2 regions of the Oceanicaulis sp. UBA2681 genome follow, and region 1 is predicted to be linked to the other one. Evidence: predicted binding sites of a transcription regulator. Region 1 holds the regulator's gene; the other holds the start of a gene.
What was found. The regulator LexA, encoded in region 1, represses DNA repair genes until DNA is damaged. The targets are predictions, from matches to a motif close to ATGTTCCNCTTGTGTTCC.
Positions count from the first base shown of each region.

Region 2: the regulator LexA is predicted to act here: its motif matches at 1,482-1,499, upstream of B3M53_RS00660 (Y-family DNA polymerase).

Region 1 is NZ_DEMB01000008.1:126,050-131,306, reverse strand. Features, by position in the region: gene B3M53_RS05805 (anthranilate synthase component II) at 1-395, shown strand, start outside; gene trpD (anthranilate phosphoribosyltransferase) at 392-1,408, shown strand; gene trpC (indole-3-glycerol phosphate synthase TrpC) at 1,438-2,229, shown strand; gene lexA (transcriptional repressor LexA) at 2,314-2,991, shown strand; gene B3M53_RS05785 (2-hydroxychromene-2-carboxylate isomerase) at 3,057-3,731, shown strand; gene B3M53_RS05780 (ComEC/Rec2 family competence protein) at 3,733-5,257, opposite strand, start outside.
Region 2 is NZ_DEMB01000002.1:4,841-10,097, reverse strand. Features, by position in the region: gene B3M53_RS00665 (hypothetical protein) at 1-204, opposite strand, end outside; gene B3M53_RS00660 (Y-family DNA polymerase) at 204-1,451, opposite strand; gene rpsP (30S ribosomal protein S16) at 1,618-2,070, opposite strand; gene ffh (signal recognition particle protein) at 2,089-3,636, opposite strand; gene B3M53_RS14725 (MAE_28990/MAE_18760 family HEPN-like nuclease) at 3,954-4,595, opposite strand; gene B3M53_RS00645 (DUF262 domain-containing protein) at 4,600-5,257, opposite strand, start outside.

The sequences.
Region 1 (5,257 bases):
TGATCCGGAACGCCCCGGAGGACCTGCCGATCTTTGGCGTCTGCCTCGGCTTTCAGTCGATCGGTCAGGTGTTTGGCGGCAAGGTCATTCAGGCCAAGGCGATCATGCATGGCAAGACCAGCCCGATCCGCCATGACGGCACAGGCGTGTTCGAGGCCCTGCCCTCGCCCTATCAGGCCACGCGCTATCACTCGCTGGCGGTGGATCTGCCCGATGGGACTGAGCTGGTCGCCAATGCGCACACCGAAGACGACGAGATCATGGGGTTGATGCACAAGACCCGCCCCATTCACGGCGTTCAGTTTCACCCTGAATCCATCGCGTCCGAGCATGGTCACGCGCTGATCGGCAATTTCCTGCGTCTTGCGGGTCTGACCACAGAGCAAGCGGCATGAGCCGCATGCGTCCCGCCATTCAGGCCCTCGCCCTGGGCCAGGAACCCGATGAGACTGCGCTTGCGGACGCGTTTGACGCGCTGATGGAGGGTCAGGCCGACCCTGTAGAGGTTGGCGGGTTTCTGTTGGCGTTGACCGCCTTGGGGGAAAGCCCGCAAGCGCTGATGGTCGGCGCCAAGGCCATGCGCGCCCGCATGACGCCGGTCAATGCGCCCGCCGCCGCCATCGACACCTGCGGCACCGGCGGCGACGCCCGCGGCACCTGGAACATCTCGACCGCCGCCGCCCTCGTGGCCGCTGGCGCAGGCGCCGTCGTCGCCAAACATGGCAACAAGGCCGCCTCCTCCAAATCGGGCTCTGCGGAAGTGCTGGAAAGCCTGGGCGTAAATCTGTTCGCCCGCCCTGATCAGGTGGAAGCCGCACTGGGTCAGGCGCGCGTGGGCTTTTTGTTCGCCCAGGCTCACCACGGCGCGGTGCGTCATGTGGGGCCGGCGCGCAAGACGCTGGGCGTGCGGACGATTTTCAACCTGCTGGGTCCGCTATCAAACCCCGCCGGCGCGAAACGTCAGCTCCTGGGCGTGTTTGACCGCAAATGGCTGGTTCCCATGGCCGAAGCCCTGCGCGGCTTGGGCGCGGACGCCGCCATGATCGTGTATGGCGAAGACGGGCTCGATGAAATCACCACCACCGGCGTCAGCTTTGTCGCCGAACTGACGCCGGACGGCGAGATCCGTGAATACGAGATCACGCCTGAGGATGCAGGGCTGCGCCGCGCCGCGCTGGATGATCTGAAAGGCGGCGAACCTGAAGAGAACGCGCAGGCGATCCGAGACCTCCTGAAGGGCGCGCAAGGCCCCTATCGCGATATTGTCCTGATCAACGCCGCCGCCGCGCTGAAGCTCGCAGGCTTGGCTGAAGACCTGAAGACCGGCGCGGAACTGGCTGGGGCCGCAATTGATGACGGCCGCGCGCAAGCTGCGCTCGACGCCCTTGTCAGAGCCAGCAACGCCTAAGCGCTTAAACCTTGAAGAGAACACGCCCGATGAGCGACGTCCTGAACCGAATTGAAGCCTACAAGCGCGCCGATATCGCCGAGCGCAAGGCCGCGCTCCCGTATGAAGCGGTCTGCGAGCGCGCCCAGCAGGCGAGCCCGGTCCGCGGTTTCAAGGCGGCGTTGGAGCGCGATGCGACCGAGCATGGGCTAAGCCTGATCGCGGAAGTGAAGAAAGCCAGCCCGTCCAAGGGCCTGATCCGCGAAGACTTCAACCCGCCCATACTCGCCAAAGCCTATGAAGACGGGGGCGCAAGCTGCCTGTCTGTTCTGACCGACGCGCCCAGCTTTCAGGGCCATGATGACTATCTGGTCGCGGCGCGCGCGGCGGTGTCTTTGCCGGTCCTGCGCAAGGATTTTCTCTACGACCCCTGGCAAGTCGCCGAATCACGCGCGCTGGGCGCGGATTGCATCCTGGTGATTCTCGCCAGCGTTGATGATTCCCTCGCCGCCGCGCTGATCGAGGAAGCGTTCAAATGGGATATGGATGCGTTGGTCGAAGTGCATGACGCCGCCGAAATGAAACGCGCTCTGGCCCTCCCCAGCCCGCTTGTGGGGGTGAACAACCGCAATCTGCGCACCTTCGAAACCTCACTGGAAACCTTTGAAACTCTTGCCCCTATGGTGGGTGATGACAGGCTTCTGGTGGCGGAAAGCGGCATCTTCACCCGTGACGACGCTGTCAGATTGCAGCACGCTGGCGCCAAGTCTCTGCTGGTCGGTGAAAGCCTGATGCGGCAGGACGATGTCACCGCCGCGACGCGCACCCTTATGGGGCTCTAAACGCGTCGCAGCTTCACTTGACGTTAAGACGGAACATGCATAGAACACTTTTAGTAAGTTTCTATTTTGTTCCAAGAGGCGACCATGCTGACCAAAAAGCAGCACGAGCTTTTGCTCTACATCAACAAGCGTCTGTCTGAAGACGGCGTGTCGCCTTCCTTTGACGAAATGAAAGAAGCGCTCAACCTCGCCTCCAAGTCCGGCGTGCATCGACTGGTCAGCGCTCTGGAAGAACGCGGATTCATCCGTCGGCTGGCCCACCGGGCGCGCGCTCTGGAAGTGCTGAAGCTGCCGCAAACCGGCGCTCCCGCGTCAGCGCCTGCCTCCAATGTGGTGAAAGCGCCCTTCGGCGCCCCCGCTCACGAAGAAAGCATTCAGGGCGTGGACGTGCCGGTTCTGGGCCGAATCGCGGCCGGCGTGCCGATTGAGGCGATCCAGCATGAAACCGACCGCTTGCCCGTTCCGGCGAACATGATTTCCGGCGGCGAGCATTTCGCGCTGGAAGTGCATGGCGATTCCATGATCGACGCCGGTATTCTCGACGGCGATCTGGTGGTGATCAAACGCGGCGACACCGCCAATAGCGGCGACATCGTTGTCGCCCTCGTCCATGACGAAGAAGCCACGCTGAAAAAGCTGCGCAAAAAGGGCGGCTCCATCGCTCTGGAAGCGGCGAACCCGGCCTATGAAACCCGCATTTTCGGCCCGAACGAGGTCAAGGTGCAGGGGCGTCTGGTCGGCTTGATCCGGCGCTATCACTAGGCGCGCTGATTTGCGCGGTTTAGTATTGCCGTTCGGGGCTTTGCCCGATCAGGACAGCACAGACCATGACAGATCAGACCGCGCTCAGCTTTGACCTTTATTGGTCGTTTCGAAGCCCCTACAGCTATATCGCAGCACAGCGCCTGCTGGCCCTGCGCGATCAATACGGCTTCACGGTCAATGTCCGTATTGTGCGCCCATTGGCGGTGCGCAGCCCTGAGTTCTTCGAAGAACGCGATTCGCGCTGGATCCATTATGTGCTCATTGATGTGGCGCGCGAGGCGGAACGCCTGGGCCTCCCCATCAGCGCGCCTTCGCCCGATCCGATCGCTCAGGATCTAGGCACACTGAAGATCGCCCCTGAGCAGCCGCGCATCACCTATCTCAACCGACTGGGCGTTCTGGCCACGCAAACCGGCGACGGGCTAGCGTATATCGCCGCCGCCAGCCGGCGCATCTGGGGCGGCGCAAGCGCAGGCTATGAAACACCCTGGACCGATGACGGCGCGCTGGATGAAGCCGCTCACAAGGCTGGACTGGACCCGGACTGGCTGAATGCGGAAGCGGACGCCCAATCCGACCAGATTGACGCCCAGATCCTCGAAAACGAAGCCAATCAGGATGCGGCGGGTCATTGGGGCGTGCCGCTGATGGTGTTTAACGGCGAACCTTTCTTTGGTCAGGACCGCATCGACGCCCTGCTCTGGCGCATGTCTCAATCCGGGCTCAAGCTTCAATAAGCTAGCTGCCCTGCGCGCCGCCCCATAAACGGCCCTGCCGGGCCTGCTCGGCGCCGCGCATGCGGACCACCCGGCCGTCATGCACCCAGAACTCCAGCCCGCCGAGTTCGGCGCGCGCCGGGTCATCTAACAGCAAGGCTGCACAACGGCGCTTACGCCAGGCGGAGACGACCCCGTCAAAGACGATCAGATCCGCCTGGTCGCAATCATCCTCCAGCGCCTCGGGATTATCCGTGACGGCGAGCAGCAAGCCTTCCGCGGTGCGCCCCGTGCATCCCAGAGAGTCGCAGGCCAGCGCCGCACGTTCCGGGCGATAGCTCGCTCCGGTGCGTTGCAGGAAGACGCGCGCATCAAACCGTCCCCGCCTGCGGTCACTGACGGTGAAGGCGTCTCCCGCCCCCTCAAATCGCGCCAGCACCACCCCGCCATCGGTGATCATCATCTGGGGCGGCGCCTGAACGATGAACAGCGCCAGGGCGGCGCAGACCAGCACCCCGCCGCCCAGCCGCATCCACCCCAGCCCGATCACCAGACACGCAAAACCCAAACCATAGAGCGCCAGCAGCGCGGGATCGGCGGCGTTAGCGCCCACCACGGCCCCTTCAAGCGTTGACGCCCAATACGCCACATCCAGAACCCGGCGCAGCCCTTGGTCCATGATCCAGAGAAACGGGCCTTCCAGCCCAATCACCGAAAACAGGAGCGCCGCGCCGCCCGCCGGCATCACCCAGAACGTAAAAAGCGGCATGGCCGCCAGATTGGCCAAAAGCCCATATGCGGCCATGCGCTGGAAATGAAACACAGCAAACGCACCGGTCGCGGACCCCGCGATCAGGGATGTGGCGCTCAACCCGGCTATCGCGTCCTTGATCTTGGCGAGGAGCGAGGTTGAGCCGCCGCCCTCGGGACGCCAGCGACGATAAACGTCAAAGCTGGCGATCAACGCCGCAACAGCGGCGAAGCTCATCTGAAACCCCGGTTCGATGACGCTTTCAGGCGTGATGAGGATGATGAAAATGGCGGCCAGCGCCAAAGACCGCATGGAAAAGGCCTGCCGGTCGCACAAGACGCCGACCAGCACCACGAACGCCATGATATAGGCGCGCTGGGTGGACACCGCAGCGCCTGACACCACCAGATAGAGGCTCGCCGCGACCAACGCGCCCAGGGCTGCGGGCTTTCGCGGATCATTCCCGCGCGCCCAAGGCTCCCATGCGGCGAAGATCAGGCGGATCAGCCAATAAGCGCCGCCGGCGAACAAGGCCATGTGCAGCCCGGAAATCGCCAGAATATGGCCCAGACCCGACAGGCGCAGGGCCTCTGCGTCCTCAAAGGACACTCGCGCCCGCTCCCCGGTCAGCAAGGCCGCCGCCACGGCGCCGGTGCGCGACCCGGCCCCCGCCTGCAATCGCTCAGACAAGCGCCAGCGAAACCGCGCCAGATCCAGAATTCGCGGTCTGGGCGCGGCGATCTCGGCGGGCTCCAGATCGGAGATCGCGTATCCCGTCAAACCGATCTGATCAAAC
Region 2 (5,257 bases), on a different contig from region 1:
ATAGAGCGCCACCGCGCCGCCGCAGCCGGGCTGGACGCATCGAAGCGCGGTCTCCACCTGATCAAGATGGGCGTGCTGGAGGGCGCGGCGGGCCAGCAATTCCTGCGCGGTGTAATAGCGCGCCGCGCTGCAGGTCTTGCAAAACGCTTCCAGCCGGCTCAGCGGCGGCAGATCGTCAAGGCGAAGTTCGGTTTTCCAGGTCATCACCAGAAGTCCTCGGCATAGGGGATACGTGTGAAGGCGATCTTGCCGCCCGCATAGCCGCCCGGCGGCGGGGTCCAGACCCCTTGGGTGACAAGCGACTTGGCGTAGCGGCTGTTAAGCGAGTCGATGGCGTCCTGCAGCGCGTTGCGGCGGGCGCGGTCTTCAGCGTTATCCTCCACCAACCAGTCGGTCTGAGTGACGCCGGGATCATCGAGATCGCACAGATACATGCCCGCCCGCATGGGCCGCGCGCGGGGGTCAGAGCGTTGCGCCGCCGCCCAGAGCGCATCCAGCGCTTTCAGGCAGTCGCGGTCGGTGCGGGCGCTGTGCAGGGGAAGCTCCCCGCTCCAGCCGCCGTCAATATGGCGCAGCCACAGCCCCATGCGCCCGGCGGTGCGGCCGTCGCGGCGCATGCGGCGGGCGGCCTTAACCGTCAAAAGCCGCGCGCAGTCATAGGCGCTGGGCCAGCTGCGATGGCTGGGCGGCAGCACGCGGCCATGGCCATACATGCGGCGCTGGGCGGCTTCGGCCTGGATGTCGTAACCGTGCAGCGCATACCAGAAGCGCTCGCCCGCCACATTGCGCCACAGGGCGCGCATCTGCTTGGGCTGCAGCGCCCAGAGCGCTTTCATATCCGCCACGCCCGCTTTCAGAAGGCGCTTGCGCATGGACGACCCGATGCCCGGCGCTTCCTCGATCGGGCGCTTGAGCAAGGGCCCCGGCAGGTCTTCAGGCCGCCAGATCGTCAGACCGTCAGGCTTGCCGAGCTTGCAGGCCATTTTGGCGAGGAAGCGGTTGGGCGCCATGCCGATGGAGGCGGTGACCACACCACCCGTTTCCGCCGCGATGCGCGCCTTGATCGCGTCTGACACGCCCTCGGGGTCGGCGATCGCGCGGGCGTCGAGCTTGCAGGTCAGCTCGTCGATGGATTTCACCGCCCCGATGGGCAGCACGGCGCGGATCTCGGCGAGCATCACGGCGTGCATGCGGCGGTACAGGTCGGGCTTTTGATCCACCAGGATCATGTCGGGCACGGCCTCGCGCGCCTCGCGTACGGTCATGACAGAGCTGGCGCCCTTCGCCTTGGCTTCTTTCGAGGCGGCGATGATGCAGGTGTTGCGCGCGCCCTTCATGGGGATCACGCCCACGGGGCGGCCCCGCAGGCGCGGATCGGCGTATTGCTCGACGCTGGCGAAGAAGCTGTCAAAGTCGAGATAGAGCTGCTCGATGGTGTCGGGCTTGCGCATGTGTCTGTTCCGCAGGCGGCTGTCCGCTTTGGAACAAAGATAGAACAAATGCGTTCAGGGAAAAACCCGAAAGAGTCAGGCCGGCGTGCTAATCGCTGACTCCAGATGTGAAAAACCCCGCCGCGTTTCCACGGCGGGGTTGATCAAATGCCTGGAAAAGAAAGTCCTATTCGGACTTTTCTTCTTCAGCGGCGGCCTCTTCAGCCGGCGCTTCTTCTTCAGCCGGAGCGGCGGCGGCAGCGGCTTTGGCTTCTTCAGCTTCAGCGGCGGCAGCCTTCTTGGCTTCTTCCTTTTCGAGACGCTCAGCAGCGCGCTCTTTGGCTTTTTCGCCCGGCTCGGCTTTTTTCGGGTTGTTGCCGTGGGCCCATTCATAGACGCCGGCGTCTTTCAGGAAGCGCGCCACGCGATCGGTCGGCTGGGCGCCTTTCTTGATCCACTCGGCGGCTTTCTCGGTGTCCACAGCCACGCGGTTGTCGTGGTCTTTCGGCAGCATCGGGTTGTAGTGACCGATTTTCTCGATGAAGCGGCCGTCGCGCGGCATGCGCGAGTCGGTGACGACGATGCGGTAGTACGGACGCTTCTTGGCGCCGCCACGGGCGAGACGAATTTTAACAGACATGGATGTGGTCCTTTAAGGTCATTTTTTCTTCGAGAGGCCGAGCGGAAGGCCGTCTGGCCCCAGCGGTCCGCCAATACCTGGCAATCCCTGGTCGCCTGGGCCGCCCAGCCCCGGCAGGTCGGCGCCCTTGGGCGCGTGTCCTTTGAGAAGATCAGAGGCCGCATCGCCGAGACCGGGGGGCATTCCGCCGCCCATGCCCGGCATGCCGCCGCCCATTCCGGGCATTCCAGGCATTCCGGGCATGCCGCCCTTTTTGCCCTTCTTGCCCATCTTCTTCATCATGTCCGCCATCTGGCGGTGCATTTTCAAAAGCTTGTTCACCTCCGGCACAGCGACGCCGGCGCCCATGGCGATGCGGCGCTTGCGGCTGGCTTTGAGGAGGTCAGGCTTGGCGCGCTCTTCGCGGGTCATCGACAGGATAATCGCTTCCTGGCGTTTCAGCGCCTTGTCGTCGAACCCGGCATTGGCCATCTGGGCCTTCGCCGCCTTGTTCATGCCCGGCAGGAAACCCATCATGCCGGAAATGCCGCCCATTTTCTGAAGCTGGCGCAGCTGGTCGGCCATGTCTTCAAGGTCGAACTTGCCCTTGGCCATTTTCTTGGCGAGGCGTTCGGCTTTCTCGTGATCGACCTCGGCGGCGGCTTTTTCCACCAGCGAGACGATGTCGCCGCGCCCCAAAATACGGCCCGCCAGGCGTTTCGCGTCGAACGCGTCCAGCCCGTCGACCTTTTCAGAGACGCCCAGGAATTTGATCGGCAGGCCGGTGACCCAGCGCATGGATAGCGCGGCGCCGCCGCGGCCATCACCATCCATCCGGGTCAGCACCAGGCCGGTCAGCTTCAGACGCTCGTCAAAGCGCTTGGCGGTCTCCACCGCATCCTGACCGGTCAGGCTGTCAGCCACCAGAAGGGTTTCGCGCGGCCGCGCCACATCGGCGATCTTGGCGGCCTCGCCCATCATCTCTTCATCGATGGAGGTGCGGCCCGCGGTATCCAGGATCACCACGTCATAGCCCTGAAGGCGACCCGCGCTCATGGCGCGCTTGGCGATCTCGACGGCGGACTGACCCTTGACGATGGGCAGGCAGTTCACGCCGGCCTTTTCCGCCATCTGCGCCAGCTGCTCCATCGCCGCCGGGCGGCGGGTGTCGAGCGAGGCGACGAGGACTTTTTTCTTCTCGCGCTCGGAAATGCGTTTGGCGAGCTTGGCGGTGGTGGTGGTCTTACCCGAGCCCTGAAGACCCGCCATCAGGATGGCCACGGGCGGCTCGCCGGTGAGGTTCAGGCCTTCGGGCTCGCCTTCGCCGCCGAGCAGATCCACCAGACCGTCATGGACGATCTTGATGACTTGCTGGCCGGGGCTGACCGAGCGGATGACGTCTTCGCCGATCGCCTTTTCACGGACCTTGGACGTGAAGTCCTTCACCGCCGGCAGGGCGACATCGGCTTCCAGAAGGGCCACGCGGATCTCGCGCAGGGCGGCGTCCACATCCTTTTCTGACAGCGCGCCGCGCCCGGTCAGGCTGTCAAAGACGCCGGAAAGCCGTTCTGAAAGTGAGTCGAACATGTGTTCGCCTGCCTCGTTTCGCTTCTGGTCACACCGATAAGGTGTGGATCAAGCGCGCACGCCGCAACCATCCCACTGGACGAGCCTTCGTCGAGCGGGAGACCTCGCCCGCCTCCGGGCGTTTTATCCTGATCATTGCAGGACGCCGTGTGCGGGTAAGGCAAGCGAGTGGCGCTTGCACTGAAGCGTGGGCGTTTACGCGGGGGGCGGGGAAGAGTCAAGGGTGAGGATAGCGATGACCTTATCCCACAGGGCTGAAGCGGGGGGAGACTAAGCGCTTCCAGAAGAGGAGGGCTCGATGGTCACTTAGTGAAAGGTTACGCGACCTGCTTGCGATATGCGGACGATGCAACTGAATTATCTATCTGATTGTGAAATATAGATATCAGATCAGTCACCTGCTCACTTAGGTTTTCGAAAGTATCAGAATCAATGTTACCATGTTCTCCATGAGCTACCCGGTTTCGATTTCTTAATAAGATCTCATCTATAAAAACGCTTCTTGTTTCAAATGCTACGTAGTCTATTCCTATTTGAGCACAGAGCTTTTTCAGAACCTTGCTTGAAAGATTGGACTCTAAGTCTATTGCTAATTTGTACTTTATTCGCGGGCAAAAAGTTTCGCTAAAAAGTGCAAACTTACAGAACTTGGAAATTTCATCCTCGGATGGCTGCCCGCCTAAAGTTTGGCGTATATAAATCGAGGCTAAAAAATCTGCCATATTTGAAAGAGGTATTCTTTGCAAAGATATATACTTTAGAAACAGCGTAGAAGATGTCTTTACGTAGCCTTCCCAGTGGGCATAAAATAGTACGCAGCCTGCTCGAAACATGATCGATCGGTCTAGAGGGCTAGTGCTCGCGCTCAGGCCTCTTGTCTTGATTGCTGATATTTCCTTAAGGCGCCAGATTCGCTCCCGCGCTAGTTTATCAGTTAATTCTTCAGTCGATCTAACCATCGGCCTATGAACTAAAAACTTCTCGACCGATGGGGATAATCCGAGGTAGGCGGCGCGCAGCAGTAATTCCCGATCCGGTCCATTTAGTGTAATCCTCATTAGACCACAGTGCCGCAACCTTTTCTGTGATTTCGGTCGGGATCCTGCCCTGTGAAACATTAAATCCAATGCCACAAGCAACCGATTCGAATTGTGAAATTGCAAAGCCTCCTTGGAAACGACCCTTCTCTACATTGTATCTCTTGAATGAACTATCAGCCAACTCTCTTAGAAGTAAGTCAAACGTCTCTTTAAAAGAATGTTCCGCGAGCTTAAAGTCAAATTCTTTGGATTCCGCTATTTCTCGCATTCTCTCAGTAAGAAATACTCCGACATCTCCAATATAATTTAAATTGGATTCGTCGATTTGAGAAAAAATTATAAATCGCAGGATGAGTTCTAAGTCATATGCCTCCAATTCAAGTCTATCGCTTATCGCAATGCATTCTCTGAAGGCCTCATAATCCGCAAGTTGTTTCATCCATCGAAACATCTCTGTATTAATCATTACAAGGATGCAGTTTCTTACTTCTTGATCTGATGCTTGGCTACCACCAGTGTTTAATCGTTGGAATAGATCATATTTCGCGGTTTCGTCGCTTTCCCTTAGTATTATAGATGAA